Regions from separate parts of the Streptomyces sp. NPDC089919 genome, predicted to be linked through region 3. Evidence: riboswitches for the same ligand, from Rfam matches in the RefSeq annotation. Region 3 holds a riboswitch; each other region holds the start of a gene.

What was found. A riboswitch is a leader RNA that binds a small molecule or an ion and turns the genes downstream of it on or off. The one in region 3 is predicted to bind cyclic di-AMP.
Positions count from the first base shown of each region.
Region 1: linked by a shared signal. The riboswitch ahead of AB0O40_RS18875 (M23 family metallopeptidase) and the one ahead of AB0O40_RS24050 (transglycosylase SLT domain-containing protein) in region 3 are both predicted to bind cyclic di-AMP.
Region 2: linked by a shared signal. The riboswitch ahead of AB0O40_RS31265 (M23 family metallopeptidase) and the one ahead of AB0O40_RS24050 (transglycosylase SLT domain-containing protein) in region 3 are both predicted to bind cyclic di-AMP.

Region 1 is NZ_JBFBGK010000043.1:8,298-14,812, reverse strand. It holds gene AB0O40_RS18890 (DNA topoisomerase IV subunit A) at 1-180, opposite strand, end outside; gene AB0O40_RS18885 (pitrilysin family protein) at 353-1,708, shown strand; gene AB0O40_RS18880 (pitrilysin family protein) at 1,729-3,096, shown strand; cyclic di-AMP (ydaO/yuaA leader) riboswitch at 3,315-3,474, shown strand; gene AB0O40_RS18875 (M23 family metallopeptidase) at 3,487-4,284, shown strand; gene AB0O40_RS18870 (GntR family transcriptional regulator) at 4,530-5,198, shown strand; gene AB0O40_RS18865 (HPr family phosphocarrier protein) at 5,533-5,814, opposite strand; gene AB0O40_RS18860 (GNAT family N-acetyltransferase) at 6,000-6,515, shown strand, end outside.
Region 2 is NZ_JBFBGK010000108.1:15,157-21,671, reverse strand. It holds partial or broken gene AB0O40_RS31270 (PrsW family intramembrane metalloprotease) at 1-338, shown strand, start outside; gene AB0O40_RS31265 (M23 family metallopeptidase) at 424-1,413, opposite strand; cyclic di-AMP (ydaO/yuaA leader) riboswitch at 1,423-1,554, opposite strand; gene AB0O40_RS31260 (PP2C family protein-serine/threonine phosphatase) at 1,804-2,985, opposite strand; tRNA gene AB0O40_RS31255 (tRNA-Met) at 3,173-3,246, opposite strand; gene AB0O40_RS31250 (FBP domain-containing protein) at 3,292-3,780, opposite strand; gene AB0O40_RS31245 (WHG domain-containing protein) at 3,854-4,447, shown strand; gene AB0O40_RS31240 (DUF488 family protein) at 4,444-4,791, shown strand; gene AB0O40_RS31235 (hypothetical protein) at 4,940-5,308, shown strand; gene AB0O40_RS31230 (DUF5819 family protein) at 5,320-5,958, shown strand; gene AB0O40_RS31225 (DCC1-like thiol-disulfide oxidoreductase family protein) at 5,955-6,515, shown strand, end outside.
Region 3 is NZ_JBFBGK010000065.1:11,057-17,571, reverse strand. It holds gene AB0O40_RS24065 (XdhC family protein) at 1-466, opposite strand, end outside; gene AB0O40_RS24060 (hypothetical protein) at 757-1,092, shown strand; gene AB0O40_RS24055 (NAD(P)H-dependent oxidoreductase) at 1,117-1,788, opposite strand; cyclic di-AMP (ydaO/yuaA leader) riboswitch at 2,236-2,395, shown strand; gene AB0O40_RS24050 (transglycosylase SLT domain-containing protein) at 2,400-3,209, shown strand; gene AB0O40_RS24045 (FAD-binding oxidoreductase) at 3,220-4,806, opposite strand; gene AB0O40_RS24040 (APC family permease) at 5,172-6,515, shown strand, end outside.

The DNA.
Region 1 (6,515 bases), on a different contig from region 3:
GTACACGATCCGGCGGTGGACCGGCTTCATGCCGTCCCGGGCGTCGGGCAGGGCGCGGGAGTAGATCACCGAGTACGCGTACTCGAGGAAGGAGCCCTGCATTTCGTCGACGACGTCGATGTCGAGGATCTTCTCCTCGAAATCCTCCGGCGGCGGGGTCTTCGTGCTGCGGCGGGCCATCGCTGCTGCGGCTCCTCGTGCTCCGAGATCTGGGTATGACGCGGTCCATTGTGGACCGCTCCTCTGACAACGCCGACGGCGACCCGGGGGACTCGGGAACTTCTCCGGTGACCGCTGCGCTTGCATACAGTGGCAGGACTCTCTCCTCAGCGATCGAAGGGATCACATGCCCATGGGTCACACGGCCACCGCCGAGGCCGCTTCCGGCGGCCTGACAGCGACCGAGCACCGGCTGGCCAACGGCCTTCGCGTGGTGCTCTCCGAGGACCACCTGACCCCGGTCGCCGCGGTCTGCCTCTGGTACGACGTCGGCTCCCGCCACGAAGTCAAGGGCCGTACCGGCCTGGCTCACCTCTTCGAGCACCTGATGTTCCAGGGCTCGAAGAGCGTGCCCGGCAACGGCCACTTCGAGCTGGTCCAGGGCGCCGGCGGCTCGCTGAACGGCACCACCAGCTTCGAGCGGACCAACTACTTCGAGACCATGCCGGCGCACCAGCTCGAGCTGGCCCTGTGGCTCGAGGCGGACCGGATGGGCTCGCTGCTGTCCGCCCTGGACGACGAATCCATGGAGAACCAGCGCGACGTCGTCAAGAACGAGCGCCGCCAGCGGTACGACAACGTCCCCTACGGCACCGCGTTCGAGCGGCTGACCGCCCTCGCCTACCCGGACGGCCACCCGTACCACCACACCCCGATCGGTTCGATGGCCGATCTGGACGCCGCCTCCCTCGAGGACGCGCGCACCTTCTTCCGGACGTACTACGCCCCCAACAACGCGGTGCTGTCCGTGGTCGGCGACATCGACCCCGAGCAGACCCTCGCCTGGGTCGAGAAGTACTTCGGCTCCATCCCCTCGCACGACGGCAAGCAGCCGCCGCGGGACGGCTCGCTGCCCGACGTCATGGGCGGCCAGCTCCGCGAGGAGATCGTCGAGGAGGTGCCGGCCCGGGCCCTGATGGCGGCCTACCGGCTGCCCCACGACGGCACCCGCGAGTGCGACGCGGCCGACCTCGCGCTGACCGTGCTCGGCGGCGGCGAGTCCTCGCGGCTCCACAACCGCCTGGTCCGCCGCGACCAGACCGCGGTCGCCGCCGGCTTCGGCCTGCTGCGGCTGGCCGGTGCGCCCTCCCTGGGCTGGCTGGACGTCAAGACCTCCGGCGGGGTGGAGGTGCCGCGCATCGAGGCCGCGGTCGACGAGGAGCTGGCGCGGTTCGCCGCGGAGGGCCCCACCGCCGAGGAGATGGAGCGGGCCCAGGCCCAGCTCGAGCGCGAGTGGCTGGACCGGCTGGGCACGGTTGCCGGCCGGGCCGACGAACTCTGCCGCTTCGCCGTGCTGTTCGGCGACCCGCAGCTGGCCCTGACCGCCGTCCAGCGGGTGCTGGACGTCACGGCCGAGGAGGTGCAGGCCGTGGCCGCCGCCCGGCTGCGCCCCGACAACCGCGCGGTCCTCGTGTACGAGCCGCTGCCCGCCGCCGAAGAGGGCGCCGACACCGGCGCCGACGACGATGCCGAAGGGGCTGACCAGTGACCGCCGACGTCGCTTCCCCGATGACCTTCCACCCGCAGCCGCAGGCCGGGCAGCCCAAGCCCTGGGCCTTCCCGGCCCCGGAGCGCGGCGCGCTCGACAACGGCCTGACGGTGCTGCACTGCCACCGTCCCGGCCAGCAGGTGGTGGCCGTCGAGGTGCTCCTCGACGCCCCGCTGGAGGCCGAGCCCGCGGGCCTGGACGGCGTGGCCACCATCATGGCCCGGGCGCTGTCCGAGGGCACCGACAAGCACTCCGCCGAGGAGTTCGCCGCCGAGCTGGAGCGCTGCGGCGCCACCCTCGACGCGCACGCCGACCACCCGGGCGTCCGGGTCTCGCTGGAGGTACCGGCCTCCCGGCTGCCCAAGGCGCTGGGGCTGCTCGCCGAGGCGCTGCGGGCGCCGGCCTTCGCGGACGCCGAGGTCGGCCGGCTGGTGCGCAACCGGCTCGACGAGATCCCGCACGAGCTGGCCAACCCGCAGCGCCGGGCGGCCAAGGAGCTCTCCAAGGAGCTGTTCCCCGCCGCGCTGCGGATGTCCCGGCCGCGCCAGGGCACCGAAGAGACCGTCGCGCGGATCGACGCGGCGGCCGTGCGCGCCTTCTACGACGCCCACGTGCGCCCCGCCACCGCCACCGCGGTGGTGGTCGGCGACCTGACCGGCACCGACCTGGCCGCGGTCCTGGCGGAGACGCTGGGCTCCTGGACCGGTGGCACCGGCGAGGCCTTCCCGGTCAGCCCGGTCACCGCCGACGACACCGGCCGCGTGGTGATCGTGGACCGCCCCGGTGCGGTCCAGACGCAGCTGCTGATCGGCCGGATCGGCGGGGACCGGCACGACCGCGTCTGGCCCGCCCAGGTGCTCGGCACCTACTGCCTCGGCGGCACCCTCACCTCCCGGCTGGACCGCGTCCTGCGCGAGGAGAAGGGCTACACCTACGGCGTGCGCGCCTTCGGCCAGGTGCTGCGCTCCACGGCCGACGGCACCGGCGCCTCGATGCTGGCCATCAGCGGCTCGGTGGACACCCCCAACACCGGCCCGGCGCTCGAGGACCTGTGGAAGGTGCTCCGGACGCTGGCCGAGGGCGGCCTGACCGACGCCGAACGCGACGTGGCCGTGCAGAACTTGGTGGGCGTGGCCCCGCTCAAGTTCGAGACCGCGGCGGCCGTCGCGAGCACCCTCGCCGACCAGGTCGAGCAGGAGCTGCCGGACGACTTCCAGGCGCAGTTGTACGCCCGGCTGGCCGACACCGGCACGGTGGAGGCGACTTCGGCCGTGGTCAACGCCTTCCCCGGGGACCGGCTGGTGACGGTCCTGGTGGGCGACGCCGGGCAGATCGCGGAGCCGGTGCGGGCGCTGGGCATCGGCGCGGTGACCGTGGTCGCCAACTGACCCGGTGACCAGGGCCCCGGAGGGGCCGTGGGCCGCGGGGCCCCGGTGGTATGACCACCGGGGCCCTTGTTGCGTCATATGTCCGGTTCGGGAGGGTGGTTGCCCGAATGCCCCGTGGCGTACGCCACAAAAACCCGTGTCTGTTTGGTGATTGTCCGACCATCCGCCTAGCGTCAACCTCGCTGTCCGTCAGCTGTAACAGCCGCACCCGCGGCACCGGACAGCGATCGCCGAGTCCCCGTCAGGCGCGAGCCTGGGGAGCCGGGGACCCACATCAGTCCCTGGGGTGAATCGGACCGCCTCGCCAGAGGCAGCCCGTAGGAGACCTTCCTGCTCCGAACCCGTCAGCTAACCCGGTAGGCGAGAAGGAAGGAAAGGATCAGCCCCTTCATGGCGTTTGGCAGTCGTGCCGCCGGCAAGCACCGCGGTCCCAGCCGTCTGAGCCGCAAGAGCGCGAACATGGCCGGCATAGCCGCCCTCGCGACCACCGGCGTCGTCGGCACCCTCGCCGGTCCGGCCTTCGCCGCGACCGAAGCAGAGCCCCGCGGCCTCGAGGACACCGGGCTGAACGCCGTCGTCGTCGCCGACGACCTGGCCGGCCAGATCGAGGCCCAGGCCGCGTCGCAGAAGGCCGCCGCCGAGATCGCCGCCGCCAAGGCCAAGGCCGAGGCCGACGCCCGCCAGCGGGCCGCCGAGGCCAAGGCGAAGGCCGAGGCCCGCGCCAAGGCCGAGCGCGAGGCCAAGGAGCGCGCCGCCCGCGAGGCCGAGCGCAAGCGCCTGCTGACCTTCGTCGCCCCGGTCGCCAACTCCTACGTCAGCACCGGCTACCTCAGCGGCGGCTCGATGTGGTCCTCCGGCCACCACACCGGCATCGACTTCCACGCCGCCTCCGGCACCTCGGTCCACGCGGTGGGCACGGGCGTCGTCGTCGAGGCCGGCTGGGGCGGCGCCTACGGCAACAACATCGTCATCAAGATGCTGGACGGCACGTACACTCAGTACGGCCACCTCTCGGCCATCCAGGTCTCGGTCGGCCAGCAGGTCACCCCGGGCGACCAGATCGCGCTGTCGGGCTCCACGGGCAACTCCAGCGGCCCGCACCTGCACTTCGAGGCCCGTACCGGGCCGGACTACGGCTCGGACATCAACCCGATCACGTACCTGCGCTCGCACGGCGTCAACGTCTGACCCGGCCCGCACGCTTCCCGAAGGCCCCGGCTCCCCGAGCCGGGGCCTTCGGCGTGTCCGCCGGCCCGGAGCCGGCCGGCGGGTGCCCGGCGGTGCGCCGCCCCGCCCCGTGGGCGGCGGGCAAAAAGAGTTCCGTATTTCCGCAGCCGCTCGGGAATTGCCGCTTTCTGCAATAGAGTCGCAGAACGTACGCGACCCGTACGTCGCCCGAGCGAGTTTCGCGGACAACAAGCGGAGGTCCGGTCATGCGCATTCCCGCGCACGCGGTATGCACGGCAATCCGCGACGACATCGTCGCGGGCGTGTTCGAGCGCGGCGCCAGACTCACCGAGGAACTGCTCGCCCGCCGGTACGGGGTCTCCCGGGTGCCGGTCCGCGAGGCGCTGCGCACCCTGGAGTCCGAGGGCTTCGTCGTCACCCGCCGGCATGCCGGCGCCTGCGTGGCCGAGCCGACCGAGCAGGAGGCCGGGGACCTGCTGGAGATGCGCACCCTCCTGGAGCCGCTGGGCGCCGCCCGGGCCGCGCAGCGGCGCACCGACGCGCACCTGAAGGTGCTGCGCGGGTTGGTCCGGCTCGGCCAGGAGCGGGCCCGCCGGGGCGAGGGGGAGGACCTGCGGGCCCTGGGCGGCTGGTTCCACGACACGCTGGCCCAGGCTGCCGGCAGCCCGGCCCTGACCGCGCTGCTGACCCAGCTGCGGCACAAGATCGCCTGGATGTACGCGGTGGAGACCCCGGCCCGGCCGGTCGAGTCCTGGGCGGAGCACGGCGCGATCGTGGACGCGGTGGCCCGGGGCGACGCGGACCGGGCCCGGGCGCTGGCCGCCGCCCACATGACGCGGGCCGTGGCGGCGCACCGGCTGCGCCGGACCGCCGGCGGGGGAGTGCCGCGCGAACGCGCCTGGAGCGGTCGGTGAGGGTTCGGCAACCTGCCGTACACACCCGGCGCGACGACAATTAACAGGGCCGGTATACAAAGAGGTGCCGGACCCTCATGAAAAGGCTCCGGCGACCCCGGCCGATAATTCCGGCCGGCGGTTCGGAATTCTGCTGTCCGGAAATGGCCGGTCATTCACGGGGCCGTGGCGCGGGGTGTCGGATATTCGTCCGTCCGGAAATGCCCGCTGCGGGGAAATCCGCCGAGGGGTCGCCCCGCCCCCGGAGCGCCGGCCCGGAAACGACGGAGCCGCGGCGCCCTCGTGGGGTGCCGCGGCTCGCGCGAAGTGGCCGTACGCGGGGTGTGCGTGCGGATCAGACGGTCTCGGGAAGCTCCTCGAGACCCTCGGCGACCAGCTTGGCGAGGCGGTCCAGCGCGGCCTCCGCGCCCTCGGCCTCCGACGCCAGGACGATCTCCTCGCCGCCCTGGGCGCCCAGGCCCAGCACCGCGAGCATGGAGGCGGCGTTGACGGGGTCGCCGCCGGCCTTCGCGATGGTCACCGGGATACCGGAAGCGGTCGTCGCCCGGACGAAGATCGAGGCGGGACGAGCGTGCAGGCCCTCGGCCCAGCCGACGTTGACGCGGCGCTCTGCCATGGTGATGCCCTTCAGGTTCTACGGGTTGTCTAGACCAGTCTCTCACGACCGCCGGAAGCATCCGACCGACCTTCGGCCCTAAAACGTCCGCCGTTCGACCCGTCCAAGCTTGCCCTGGTTCGCCCCGTAACGCCTCGCTCGCCGCGCGCGCGTGCCCCGAGCCGGTGCGCCGTACGCTTGGGCCCATGCGGACACCGTCGGATCCCTCGTACCCGGCCCACTGGGAAGCGGACGTGGTGTTGCGCGACGGCGGCACGGCCCGGATCAGGCCCATCACCACCGAGGACGCCGGCCGGCTGGTCAGCTTCTACGAGCAGGTCTCGGACGAGTCGAAGTACTACCGCTTCTTCGCGCCCTACCCCCGGCTCTCCGCCAAGGACGTGCACCGCTTCACCCACCACGACTACGTCGACCGGGTCGGGCTGGCCGCCACCGTCGGGGACGAGTTCATCGCCACCGTCCGCTTCGACCGGATCGGCCCCGACGGCCGGCCCGCCTCCGCCCCCGCCGAGGAGGCCGAGGTCGCCTTCCTCGTCCAGGACGCGCACCAGGGCCGCGGGGTGGCCTCCGCACTCCTCGAACACATCGGCGCGGTCGCCCGGGAGCGCGGCATCCGGCGCTTCGCCGCCGAGGTGCTGCCCGCCAACAGCAAGATGATCAAGGTGTTCACCGACGCCGGGTACACCCAGAAGCGCAGCTTC
Region 2 (6,515 bases), on a different contig from region 3:
TCCTCTACCTCGGCAACGCCTACGTCGACGACCTGGCGAGCGGGGCCCCGCTCAGCGACTCCCTGACCGCGGCCACCTTCTTCGTCCGGGTGGTGCTGTCGCCCTTCGCGCACCCGCTGTTCACGGTGTGGACCGGGCTCGGCCTCGGCTGGGCGGCCGGCGCGGCGGGCCGGCGGTACCGGAGCCTCGCGCCGACCGCCGGGCTGCTGCTGGCGGTGGCCGTGCACGCCCTGTGGAACAGCTCGTCCGAGTTCGGCGAGCACGGCTTCTACCTCGTCTACGGCACGGTGATGGTGCCGGTCTTCGCGCTGCTGTGCGGGCTGGCCGTGCGCTCGCGCGGCGGCCCGGACCCGGTGGCGCTCCTCGCCGCGGTGCTGCGGCGGGCCCGGGCGCGAGGGGCCGTCGCCCCGGCCGCGCCGCGCGCTACGCGTTCAGCCCGCGTGCCGCGAGCCAGGACAGCGGATCCACGGTCGATCCGCCTTCCCGTACTTCCAGATGCAGATGGGCGCCCGTGACGTTGCCGGTGGCGCCGACCCGGCCGATGGTCTCGCCGGTGGTGACCGTGCCGGAGGTGACGGACATCGAGGAGAGGTGGCAGTACCAGAGCTCGGTGCCGTCGGCCAGGCGCAGCACGATCCGGTAGCCGTAGGGGCCCGACCAGCCGGCGGAGACGACGGTGCCGCCGTGCACGGCCTTGACCGGGGTGCCGGTGGGGGCGGCGAAGTCGAGACCGGTGTGGTGGCCCGAGGACCACATCGAACCGGAGTCGCCGTAGTGGGAGGTGAGCGTGTACGCGGAGGTCGGCAGCACGTAGCTCTTGGCGAGCTGCGCCAGCCGGGCGGCTTCCGCCTTGGCCGCGGCCGCGGCCTTCGCCGCCGCCTCGGCGGCCTTGCGGGCCGCTTCCTGCTGGGCCTTCGCGCGGGCCGCGGCGGCCTCTTCGGCCTCCCGCCGGGCGGCGTCCTTGGCCTCGGCGGCGGCCGCGTCGGCCTGGGACTCGGCCTGCTGGAGGATCCGGTGGCGCAGCGCCTCGCCCGCGTCGGTGCCGGCGGCGGCCTGCTCGGGGGTGGCGCCCGCGGTGGTGAGCGGGGCGTCCACGGCCACCCGGCCGGCGGCCGGGGCCTCGGCCCCGTCGTCCAGGTCGGGCAGCAGGGACGGCATGGATATCGCGACCGGGGGCTTGTCCTGGGCGGTGGCCATGCCGGCCGCGCCGACCGCGGCGATGATGCCGACGCCGAGGACGGTGGAGCTGCGGGCGAGCCCGCCGCGCTGCTTGGCCACGCGGTGGCGTCCGGCCACCGGGCGGACGGAGTCCTCGGTGGGGTTCCACTCGCCCCAGGCTCCGGCGGCGGCCGGGGCACCGGAGGGGCCCTGGAGCTGCTCGGCGGCTTCGGGGGCAGGCTGGTTGGACGCCACGGGGGCGCTCCTTTCCTTCCTTCTCGCCTACCGGGTTAGCTGACGGGTTCGGAGCAGGAAGGTCTCCTACGGGCGAGCGGCCCGATTCACCCCAATGTGGTGGTTCCCCGGTTCCCTCACGGGATTCGGCGCGCACGCGCGCGGTGCCGTCTCTTGCGACGGCTGGGACATCCGCGCTGCGTTATCGAACGGTAATAGACAACAGGGAGTGATTCCAAGCTGCATCGCTTGATCCTTCCGGCCAACACGCCACTCCGTGACCGACATTGGCCAGGACTTTTGCGACATCAGGCAACAACTAGGGACGAGACGACCGGGCGGCGATCGCCCCGACGGCCGCATTCTTTCGCTGACGTCCCGTCAAGAAGGATGCGGAGCGCGGCCTTTCGGTCACCCGCCGTCACCACCGCCGGCGGCCGCCCGGCGCCGCCGCCCCACCGGTACCGTCCGCCGCCGCGCGGACTGCCCCGCCGGGGGCCGCCCCACCGCCAGCAGCGCCATGTCGTCGGTGGTCCCGCCGCCCGTGTGCCGCCGTACGTCGGCGACGAGGGCGGTCAGCAGCGCCTCGGGCCCGGCGAAGACCCGGCCGCGCAGCCGGCCGGGCGGATCGTAGAAGCCGCCCCGGGCGTCCCGGGCCTCGGTGAGCCCGTCGGTGTGCAGCAGCAGGGTGGCCCCCGGCGGGAAGCACCACTGGTCCGCGCGGTCCGGCCAGCTCCCCAACTCCCCCATGCCCAGCGGCAGCGCGGGCTCGGCCGGGGCCAGCTCCTGCAGCCCGCCGTCCGCGTGCAGCAGCAGCGGCCCGGGGTGGCCCCGGTTGACCACCCGCACCAGCCCTTCGCGGTGCCGGAACTCGGCCAGCACGCAGGTGGTGAACCCCTCGACCGCGTCCAGCGAGTCCCGCCGGACGCCCTCCCGGGCCAGCGCCCGGTCCAGCCGGCCGGCCACCCCCTCCAGGGTGGGTTCCTGCTCGGCCGCCTCCCGGAAGGCCCCCAGCACCACGGCGACCGCCTCGACCGCGCCCAGGCCCTTGCCCCGTACGTCGCCCACCGCCAGCCGGACCCCGTACGGCGTGTCCTGGACGGCGTACAGGTCGCCGCCGATGAAGGCGTCGGCCTCGGCGGCCTCGTACCGGGCGGCGACCTCCAGGCCGCCGATCCGGGCGGCGGGGGTGGGCAGCACGGCCCGCTGCGCCACCTCGGCGATTCCGCGGACCGAGGCCAGCCGGTCGCTGCTGCGCCGGACCACCCGGTTGATCAGGAGCGCCAGCGCCGAGACGGTGAAGACCGTGACCAGCTCGGTGACCGCCTCGACCTTGGCGCCGGTGCCGTTGTGCAGGTGCAGGGCGAGCACCGAGAACGAGGCCAGCGCCCCGGTCAGCAGGGTGGCGCCGAAGGAGAAGAGCGGGGCGGCGATCAGCGGGGCCGCCGAGAAGAACGGCGACCCGGTGAAGTCGGGCGGGGTCAGCAGGTCGAAGAGCAGGCCCAGCCCGATCAGCAGGGCGGGCAGGATCCGCAGGAAGACCCGGGTCGGACGCCCGCCCGCCCGGCCGGCGGTGTGCCTGCGCTGCCCCACCGCGTCACTCCCTGCCCGGTCCGCTCGCATGGGTGCGGGACCGCACACCCCGCCCCGTCAGCCTGGGGGCGGCGGCCCGGACCGGCGAGCCGGGGGCGCCCGGACGGGTGGCGGCACCCGCGGGAGCCACCCGCACCCGGACACGACGAAGGCCCGGATCCTTGAGGATCCGGGCCTTCGTACGGAGTAGCGGGGACAGGATTTGAACCTGCGACCTCTGGGTTATGAGCCCAGCGAGCTACCGAGCTGCTCCACCCCGCGTCGGTAAACCCAAGCCTACGCCATCCGAGGGGGTGCTCGGCGCCATTAAAGCTGCGCGAGGAAACCGGCGAGGTTTCCGCGCATCCGCTCCACCTGCTCCTCGACGGTCAGCGACTCCTCGAAGCGGCCGCCCGGCTCCGGCTGCTTGCGGCCGCGCACATACAGGGAGCAGTCGAGGTCGGTGCACATGTAGATGCCCACGGAGTTCCCCTCGCGGCCCTCCTTGCCGGACTTGCGGGCCGTCATCAGGGACACGCCCCCGCCCGGCCGGGTGGTCAGGCACAGCGAGCACATGCTGCGCTGCAGGAAGCCGCGCTTGGTCGCGGGGAACCGCAGCGCCACGCCCGCCAGCCGGCCCTCGTGCTCGGTGACGACGTAGCTGCGGTCGGGGGCGGACAGGTCCCGCCAGCCGAGGAAGTCCAGGTCGGCCCAGGGGCGCTCGGCCAGGTCCCGGGGCAGCGGCAGGCGCTGCGCCTCGCCCTTGGAGCAGTTAATGAAGGATCCTCGGATGTCGGACTCGGTCAGTGGTCTCATACCGGGAACGCTACGGTTACCTAGACCCACTAGGCAAACGATTAAACGACTAAGGCAAAGGATCCCGCCGCCCATGCCCCGCGTAGGCCTGACCATCGACCGCCTGGTGAGCGCCGCCGCCGAGCTGGCGGACTCCGGCGGCCTGGACGCCGTCACCGTCTCCGCGCTCGCCCGCGGCTTCGGGGTGAAGGACGCGAGCCTCTACTCGCACGTCAAGAACGTCCAGGACCTGCGGTCCCGGCTGGCGGTGCGGTGCGCCGCCGAGTTCGCCGACGGCCTCGGCGAGGCCCTGGCCGGCCGCTCCGGACGCGCCGCGCTGGCCGGCTTCGCCCGGGCCTACCGGGACTTCGCGGTGGGCAGCCCCGGCCGGTACGCCGCCACCCAGCTGCCGCTGCCGGCCGAGACGCTGGCCGCCTCGCCCGGACACCTGCGGATGGTCGAGTACACCTACGCGCTGCTGCGCTCGTACGACCTGGCCGAGCCGGACCGGACCGACGCCGTCCGGCTGCTCCGCAGCACCCTGCACGGCTTCGCCGCCCTGGAGGCCGCCGCCGCCTTCCACGCCGAGCGGCCGCTGGACGCCTCCTGGAGCCGGATGATCGACGCCCTGCACCAGCTCCTCACCCACTGGCCCCCGGCGCAGGCCTCCACCACCCTGTCCCCATGACCACCATCCGAGTCGCCCGCGTCTACGACCCGCCGGCCCCCGAGGACGGCACGCGGGTCCTGGTCGACCGCCTCTGGCCGCGCGGCATCAGCAAGGCCGACGCCCGGGTCGACGAGTGGCCCAAGGCCCTCACCCCGTCGAACGAGCTGCGCCGCTGGTACCACGCCGGCGAGGGCCCGTACGAGGAGTTCCGCACCCGCTACGCGGCCGAACTGACCGCCCCGGCCGCGGCCGAGGCCCTGCGGTCCCTGCGCACCCTCGCGGCTCAGGGCCCCGTCACCCTCCTGACCGCCGTCAAGAACCCCGCGGAGAGCCACGTCTCCGTCCTCCTCGAACACCTCTGACCCGTCGGCCGACGCCGAAGAGCGCCCCTGCCGGTCGTTGCCGGGAGGGTCGCTGACGCGTGCGCTCGACCGGCCCGCCCGCCCCCGCCGAGCAGCGGCGGGACTCCGGCCGCTCGGGGGTGCCGTGGGGCCGGAGTCGGTGACGAACATGATCACCGACACCGCCTCACCAAAGGAGAAGCGCATGAAGAAGATCTTCGCCGTTGCCGGTCTGGCACTCGGGGGAGCCGCCTTGGTCGTCGCCACGCAGGGCACGGCGCAGGCGTCCACTGCCCCGCAGGCAGCCGTTACCCCCCATGCCGTCCAAGGGCCGTCGGACGCCCCGGCGGGTCTCGGATCCCTGCTCGGCAAGGCCGGAAAGGCCGTCGGCAATGCGGCGGGCAAGGCGTACGTCCACGCCAGGGCCGCCTGCCCTTCGGTCGCCGAGGCAGCCGGTCAGATCACCGACCACCTGGGCACGGTGAGCCCGGCCGGACTGCCCGACGTCGAGTCGGCCGAGGCGGTCTTCGACAAGTGAGGGTCCACCTCATGGCCAGGAGGGCGGTGCTCCTCGTGGGCGCCGCCCTGCTGGGCCTCCATTTCGCCATTGCGGCCTTCTCCCAGATGCCCATCACCCCGTTGAAGCTCCGGTACTTCCCCAGGGCCGCTGCCTACCTGGAGCCGTACTTCGCTCAGAACTGGATGCTGTTCGCGCCGGATCCGCTCTCGGACGACCGCGGTGTCCTGGCCCGCGCTCGGTGCGCCGACCGCACGGAGACCCCGTACTACGACGTGACGTCGAGGTACATCCAGAGCGCCCAGAGCAGCCGGTTCTTCCCCTCACGCATGTCGCGGCTGGTCACGGGGAACGTGCAGCAGCTCACTGGGGGAGACCCCGTGCTCTCCCGGCTCCGGGAGGCCGAGAAGGCCAAGAAGAAGAAACCGCTGCCTCTCATGCCTCAGGAGAAGACCTCCCAGGAGGAAGCCAGGCGTTTCCTGGCTCGCTACGCGCTGACCCAGCTGCCCACGGGAGCCTGTCCCAGTGGCGTCGACGGCGTACGGCTGCGCATGTACGTGCACACCCCGCCCCCGTGGTCGAAGCGGAACGACCGTTCCGCCGAAGCCGCCGCCGCAGCAGCCATCGAGACGTTCGACTTCGACTGGACGAATGCCGGAGACCTGAGATGACGACCATCCTCCGCTGCCTGGACCGTGCGGGCAGCAGTCCCCTGGGCGTGCTCGGCGTCAGCGGTGCCCGGCTCCTGCTCGGATTCGTCGGGTTCATGTACTACGCGAGCCAGTACGGAGACCGCACCTACCTGTTCGGCCCAAAGGGAGTGCTGCCCTGGGCGGAATTCACCGCGGACCTGCATGACACCGGCACGTTCAGCCTCTATGCGGTGAGCTCGTCCCCCCTGTGGTTCGAGCTGGTCTTCCACGCCGGCATGGCGGCGGCGCTCGCCGTCACGGTCGGGATGGGCGGCCGCGTGTGCCTTGCCGTCCATTGGGTCTGTCTCTGGTCGCTCTACCAGCGCCTTCCGGTGCTGCTCGACGGCGGGGACAACCTGGCGTACCTCGTCATCCCCATGCTCATGCTGACCCGTTGCTACGACCGTCTCTCCGTGCCCACGGGGCTGGCGCGCCGTCTTGCGGGGCGCACCCCGGAGTTCCTGCGATCGCTGTCGACACCTCTGCACAATCTGGGCGTGCTCGCCATCGCCACGCAGCTCTGCCTGGTCTATGTG
Region 3 (6,515 bases):
CCAGCAGCTCCAGGGCCTCCCGGGCCGCCTCGGTACCGGGCGCGGCGCCCGCCCGGACGACGGTGCTGGACGCCTGGGTGCCGTCCTCGCTCAGCCGGGTCACCAGGGCCGCACTGGAGCCCAGCGCCAGCTCGTCCCACCACTCCGCGGGGACCGAGTCCAGCGGCTGGAGCAGGATCTCGGACTCCCCGCCGCAGGTCAGCCCCGCTCCGGTGGCTTCGGCCCCGTGCACCGAGACCTGGCACACCCGGGCCGTGACGCCCGCCGGCACGGCTGCCACCTCGGCGGTCAACTGCTCGTCGAACACGCCTCGGTACAGGCTCCCGGCACGCTCGCCGCGCGCGTCGACGAGCAGCGCCCCGGACGGGTCGCGGGGGCCGAAGCCCTGCTCGGTGACCGGCCGCGCCAGGAACGCCTCGCGGCCTTCGGCCGTCCACCGCCGCGCCGTCTCCACCAGCTCACGCATCACACGCCGCCCTTCTCGCCTCTGCCCGGTCCTCCCAGGTCAGACCCCAACGTAAGCCGGAAGAGGGCCGTCGGCTCCCTGTTGCCGCGAGGTTCGGCGGGTCCGCCAACCGGGCGGCTTGGACGATCACCCGACGGCCGCGCTGGCTGTTCTTGGGCGGGAAGACAACGAATGCATACCGGTGCCCGGGGGTGCCGTTTCCCGTGGAATCGAGGGCGGGTTGATCGGACGTGACGACTTCCTCCGGTCCGGTTCCGAAGCCGGCTGTCCCGGCGCCGCGGCGCGCCCCCGTGGCTGCCCTGGACGGCGCGTACTGGCTCGACTCGCCGTCGCGGCACCAGGGCGAGGACTGCGCCCGGTGCGCACGGCTGCGGCGGGTGGCCCCCGGGGCGGACGGCCCGGCCGGGGAGGGCGGAGAGGCCGGTGCCGCCGCGGCGGGCGGGCCGGCCGGCGGCCCGGCGGCCCGGGAGCCGGCCGCGGCCGTGCCCCCGGTGCTCGCGGCGGCCGAGGAGCCGGCCGCGGTCGTCCCCGTGGTGCTCGGGGCGGCCGTGCTGCGCGTGGTGATGACCGCGCTGGCGGTGGTGTCCATCGTGACGGCCCTGGCCCTCACCGGGCGGGGCCGCTGAGCCCGCTCCGGCGCCGGGGCGGGCTCAGCCCTCGGCGCGCTCGGTGACCAGCGCGTCCGTGCGGTCGCCCAGGAACTCGTACCAGCGGCGCTGCAGGCACACGTAGCGGGTGTCGGCTTCGACCAGGCGCAGGAACGCGGCGACGGTGTCCGCCAGCCGGCCCTGGAGGCCGGCGTCCGTGAGGTCGCCGTCCGGGGTGAACCCCTCGTGGGCCTTGGCGAGGCTGAACATGTCCGGGTACACGCGGGTGCCGAGGTGTTCCAGGGGGACCCGCAGCGCCCACAGGCCCCGGTTGCCGCCGACCATCGAGGGCGAGGCGGACACCAGCAGCGCGTGCTTGTCCTTGAAGGGCTGCGGCCGGACCCGGGAGACCCAGTCGACGGCGTTCTTGAGCACGCCGGGCATCGAGGCGTTGTACTCCGGCGAGGCGATGACGAAGGCGTCGCAGGAGGCGATCCGCTCGCGCAGGGCCAGCGCGCCGGGCGGCAGTCCGGTGTCGGTCTCGGCGTCGCCGTCGTAGACCGGCATGGCGAACTCGGACATCAGGGCCAGGTCGACGTCGGCGCCGGCCCCGGTCGCGAGCCGGCCGACGAGCGCGGCCAGCCGCGTGTTGAGGGAGTCGGCGCGCAGGGAGGCGCCGAAGACCAGCACACGGACCGGCTGCCGGACGTCGGCGGGATCGGGGTCGGCGGTCATGGGGCGGCCTCCAGGACGGGGGGAACGCGGCGGGAATCACCACCACCGCATTTCGGGCGCGCCCAGGCTAGACCAGGACATCCCGGAAAGCGGCGAGGGCGCACGGGGTGGGAGTGAATAGTCCGATTTCGCAGGGGCTGTGCCGGTCTTTCGCGTGCCGTCGGAATCGGTCAGTTAGCGGGCGTTTTCGGGGTTATGGCGGGGAGGCTCCGGGGCGGTGATGTGTGTCACGCGGATTTCCGGGCGGCGGCGGCCCGGCGGTACCGGCTCCCGTGCGGTTGAGCCGGAGTTGAGGGTTCACGGGTCGAAGGATCTTGCTGATTTGCATGAAGAATTCCGTCGGCAACTTTCTTTTCGCCTATTCGTGACTTGTTCCGTCTCCTGACTCTCGCCTACGGTCACGCTCATTCCGGGTGGAACGCCGAATCCTGCCGCTGCCCGGGCCCCTCACATCACGAGTCCATCCAGCACGGCAGGAGCGGGGGAACCAGGTAAGCCGCCGAACCGGAACACCGGCTCGGCTCGGGGTGAAGTCGCACCTGACGGTGCGGCCGGACAGCTCCCGTCCGAACCCGACAGCTCACCTCGCAGGCGACGGAGAGGAATGCGCCATGCCCGGAAAAGGCAAGCACCGCCGCCCCAAGAACACCCGTCTCGGCCGCTCCGTCGCGGCCGTCGGTACCGGCGGGGCCGCCCTGGCCCTCCCGGTGCTCGGCGCCACCGGCGCGGTCGCGGCGCCGAACGCCGGGGCCGTGCATTCGGTCGCGACGGCAAATACCGCCGTGGTGACGGCCGCTCAGAAGGCCACCGTGACCTATTCGGTGATCGCCGGGGATTCCCTCGCCAAGATCGCCGAAAAGCACTCCATGAAGGGCGGCTGGGAGAAGCTGTACCAGGACAACCGCGCGCTGATCGGTGACGACCCGTCAACCATCCGCCCGGGCCTGAAGCTCAGCATCGACCTCATGGCGACCCCGCTGGCCGGCACCGCCGCCGCTCGGGACGCGGCCGCCGCCCGGGCCGACCGCTCGGCCCGCCCGGCCACCCTCACCGCCGCCAAGCCGGCTGCCGTGACCCCGGCCGTGGCCAAGAAGACGTACGCGGACAACCTCGACGGCTGGATCCGCGAGTCGCTGGACATCATGGCGCAGCACCGCATCCCCGGTACGTACGACGGCATCTACCGGAACGTCATGCGCGAGTCCTCGGGCAACCCGCTGGCCATCAACAACTGGGACTCCAACGCCGTGGCCGGCACCCCCTCCAAGGGCCTGCTCCAGGTCATCCAGCCCACCTTCACGGCGTACCACGTCCCGGGCACGGCCCTGGACCTGTACGACCCGGTCGCCAACATCACGGCCGCGTGCAACTACGCCGCCGCCCGCTACGGCTCCATCGACAACGTCTTCGGCGCCTACTGACCCGCCCGCCTCACAGGCCCTGCGGGAAGCGGAAGAGGCGGTCCGGGTCGTACGCCCGCCGGGCCGCCTCCAGACGGGGCAGGTTGGCCCCGTAGTACGCCCGCCGCCAGTCCGGCAGGCGCGGGTCCGCGTAGTTCTGGTACGCCGCCCCGCTCGCCCACGGCCGCAGCGCCGACCACAGCCCCGCCAGCCACTCCTCGTGCCGGCCGGCCTCCTCGGGGGAGGCCGGCTCCGGCCAGTACGCGAGGTACTGGGTGAGCAGTGCCCGGTCGCGGTGCACGAAGGCGGTGTCCCCGGCCGGTACCCGGTTCAGTGCCCCGCCGCACACCCCGTCGAGCTGCACCACGCCCCGCCCGCCCGGCGGCACCGCCGCCGGGTACCGGGCGAGCGCGTCGAGCAGGGCGTCCACCGCCACCGGCGGCAGCCCCGGCGCGTCCCAGAAGTCCGACCGCCCGGCGTAGGAGTCCCGGCCCAGCTCCCCGGCCGGATCGCGGCCCGGCAGCACCCCGGGCAGGTGGCAGCGGTCCGGGGTGAGCTCCGCGCAGCCCGCCATGAGCCGCGTCAGCCGCTCCTGGCCGCCGGTGACCACGTACACGTCCCGCGGTCCGCCGCCCACCAGGGCGGTCAGCCGGTCCAGCTCCTGCTCCAGGCCGCCGCGGCCACCCGCGCAGAAGACCCGCACGGCCGGTGCGGGCACCCCGGCCGCCCCCTCTCCCCCTCCTTGTGGGTCCCGGCGGTCCCGCGCCCGCGCGCCCGTGCCGACCGTGAACTCCAGCTGGCTCCAGAACGGCTCCGGCAGCCCCGCCAGCCACCGCTGCCAGCCGGCGACCAGCCCGGGGGTCCCCCGGGCCTCCCAGTGCAGCTCGGCGAAGGCGCAGTCGACGGCGGGGTGCGTGCGGAAGCGGAACTCGGTGACCACCCCGAAGTTCCCGCCGCCCCCGCCGCGCAGGGCCCAGAACAGCTCTGGCTCCCGCTCCGCGCCCGCCTCGCGCACCCGCCCGTCCGCCGTCACCAGCCGTACGCCCGTCAGGTTGTCGCTGGTGGTGCCGTACGCGCGGCTGCTCAGCCCCAGCCCGCCGCCGAGGGTGAGTCCCGCGATGCCCACCGACGGGCACAGCCCGGTGGGCAGGACCGCCCCCTGCGCGCCGAGCACCGCGTGCACGTCCGCCAGCCGGGCGCCGGCCCCGATCCGGGCGGTGCCCGGGCCGGGCGCCACCGCGGCCAGCGCGCCGACGTCGATCACCAGCCCGGTCCCGGTGGACCACCCCGGGTAGCTGTGGCCGCCGCCCCGGGCGACCACCGGCAGGCCGGCGGCCCGGACGAACCCGAGACAGGCCGCCACGTCCCCCTCATGGGCCGGGTAGGCCACCGCGGCCGGGGCGGTCCGGTCGTACCGCGGCTGGTAGAGCTGCCGGGCCTCCGGGTAGGCGGGGTCCCCCGGCAGCACCAGCCGGCCGTCCAGCCCCCGCGCCAGCGCCCCGAAGTCGGGCCCCCGGTGCAGCGGGCCCCGGCGGAAGGGGTCCCGGCCGCCCGGCGGCGCCGGGGCGAAGGCCGCGGCCAGCGGGAGGCCGAGGAACGTCCGGCGGTGCAGGGTCATGCCCCCACTACACCCGCCGCGCCGGTGCCGGGCCCGGGCCCCCGCCGCGGCCCGGCCCCGGGCCAGCCGGACGGCCGAGGCGACGGGGCGTACCGGCGGTAAAGCGGGAGAAAATTCCTGACCGTTCCGCTGCGGTTCCCGCACTCGTCATTTTCGTTGTCTTATCGCGTTCTTAACGCACAACTGCTCCACTGCACCCTGTCGGAACGACGGATTCCGCAGCAGGTGGGCCATTGACCTGCGGTTCCGTGGAGGCTTCCATTCAGCCCTGGAGCCACGGACCAGCAGACCATCACCCAGCCGCCCCGGAGGCGATACCGGCTCCACTCCCAGATTCGCTTGCACACGCCGATCGGAACCGCCTGATGACCGACACCCTCAGCGCACCGCACGCGCTGGCCCCGCAGACCGGCCCCGTGCCGCAGAAGCTCAAGCGCTCCATCGGTGTCGTGGGCGGCACGCTGCTCACGCTCTCCTGCGTGACCCCCGCCTCCACCCTCTTCGTGGTCGTACCCGACCTCTTCCACGACGTCGGCACGTACGCCGCGCTCACCATCGCGATCGGCTCGCTGCTCTGTATCGGCGTGGCGTTCTGCTACTCGGAGCTGGGCACCCTGATCCCCAGCGCGGGCGGCGAGTACGCCATGGTCTCCACCCTCGCGGGCCGGCTCGCCGGCTGGCTGGTGTTCGTCCTGTCGCTGCTGGTGGTGATGATCGTGCCCCCGGTGATCGCGATGGGCACCGCCGACTACCTCGCCCCGCTGGTCCACATCCCCGCGCCGCTGGCCGGCGCCGGCGTGATGCTGCTGGCCACCCTCGCGGGCCTGCTGGACCTGCGCGCCAACGCCTGGATCACCGGCATCTTCCTGGTGCTCGAGGTGATCGCGGCCGCGGTGGTCGCCGTCCTGGGCTTCGCCCACTCCGAGCGGGGCGTCACCGCCCTCACCCACGGCACCACCCTCTCGGACGGCGGCACCCCCACCACGGTCACCGCCATGATGGTGGTCTCCGGCCTCGCCATCGCCCTCTTCATCACCCAGGGCTTCTCCACCGCGGTCTACCTCTCCGAGGAGCTGGAGAACCCCCGCAAGAACGTCGCCCGCACCGTGCTGGCCACCCTGGCGATCTCCACCGCCGTCATCCTGGTCCCGGTCATCGCCATCACCGTCGGCGCCCCCGACCTCGCGGCCCTCACCAGCGGCGACATCAGCGGCATGATCACCGCCTGGTCCAACTCGGCCGTCGGCACCTTCGTCAGCCTCTGCGTGGCGCTGGCGATCATCAACGCCGGCATCGTGATGGTCATCCAGAACTCCCGGGTGCTCTTCGCCTCGGCCCGCGACAAGGCCTGGCCCGAGCCGGTCAACCGCGGCCTGTCCCGGCTCGGCCGGTTCGGCTCCCCGTGGGTGGCCACCCTGCTGGTCGGCCTGCCCGGCGCGGCCCTGTGCTTCGTCAACCTGGACACGCTGACCGGGGTCATCGGCGTCGCCGTCACCGGCATGTACCTGCTGGTCGCCGTGGCGGCGCTGTTCAGCCGCAAGGGTGAGCACCGTGTCGCGGCCGCCTGGCGGATGCCGCTGTGGCCCGCGGTGCCGGTGCTCCTGATCGGCGTGATGGGGTACGTGATGTACATGCAGGACGTCGAGTACCTGCTGTGGACCGGCGGCATCGTGGCCGTGGCCACCCTCTACTGGGCCTTCTACCTGCGG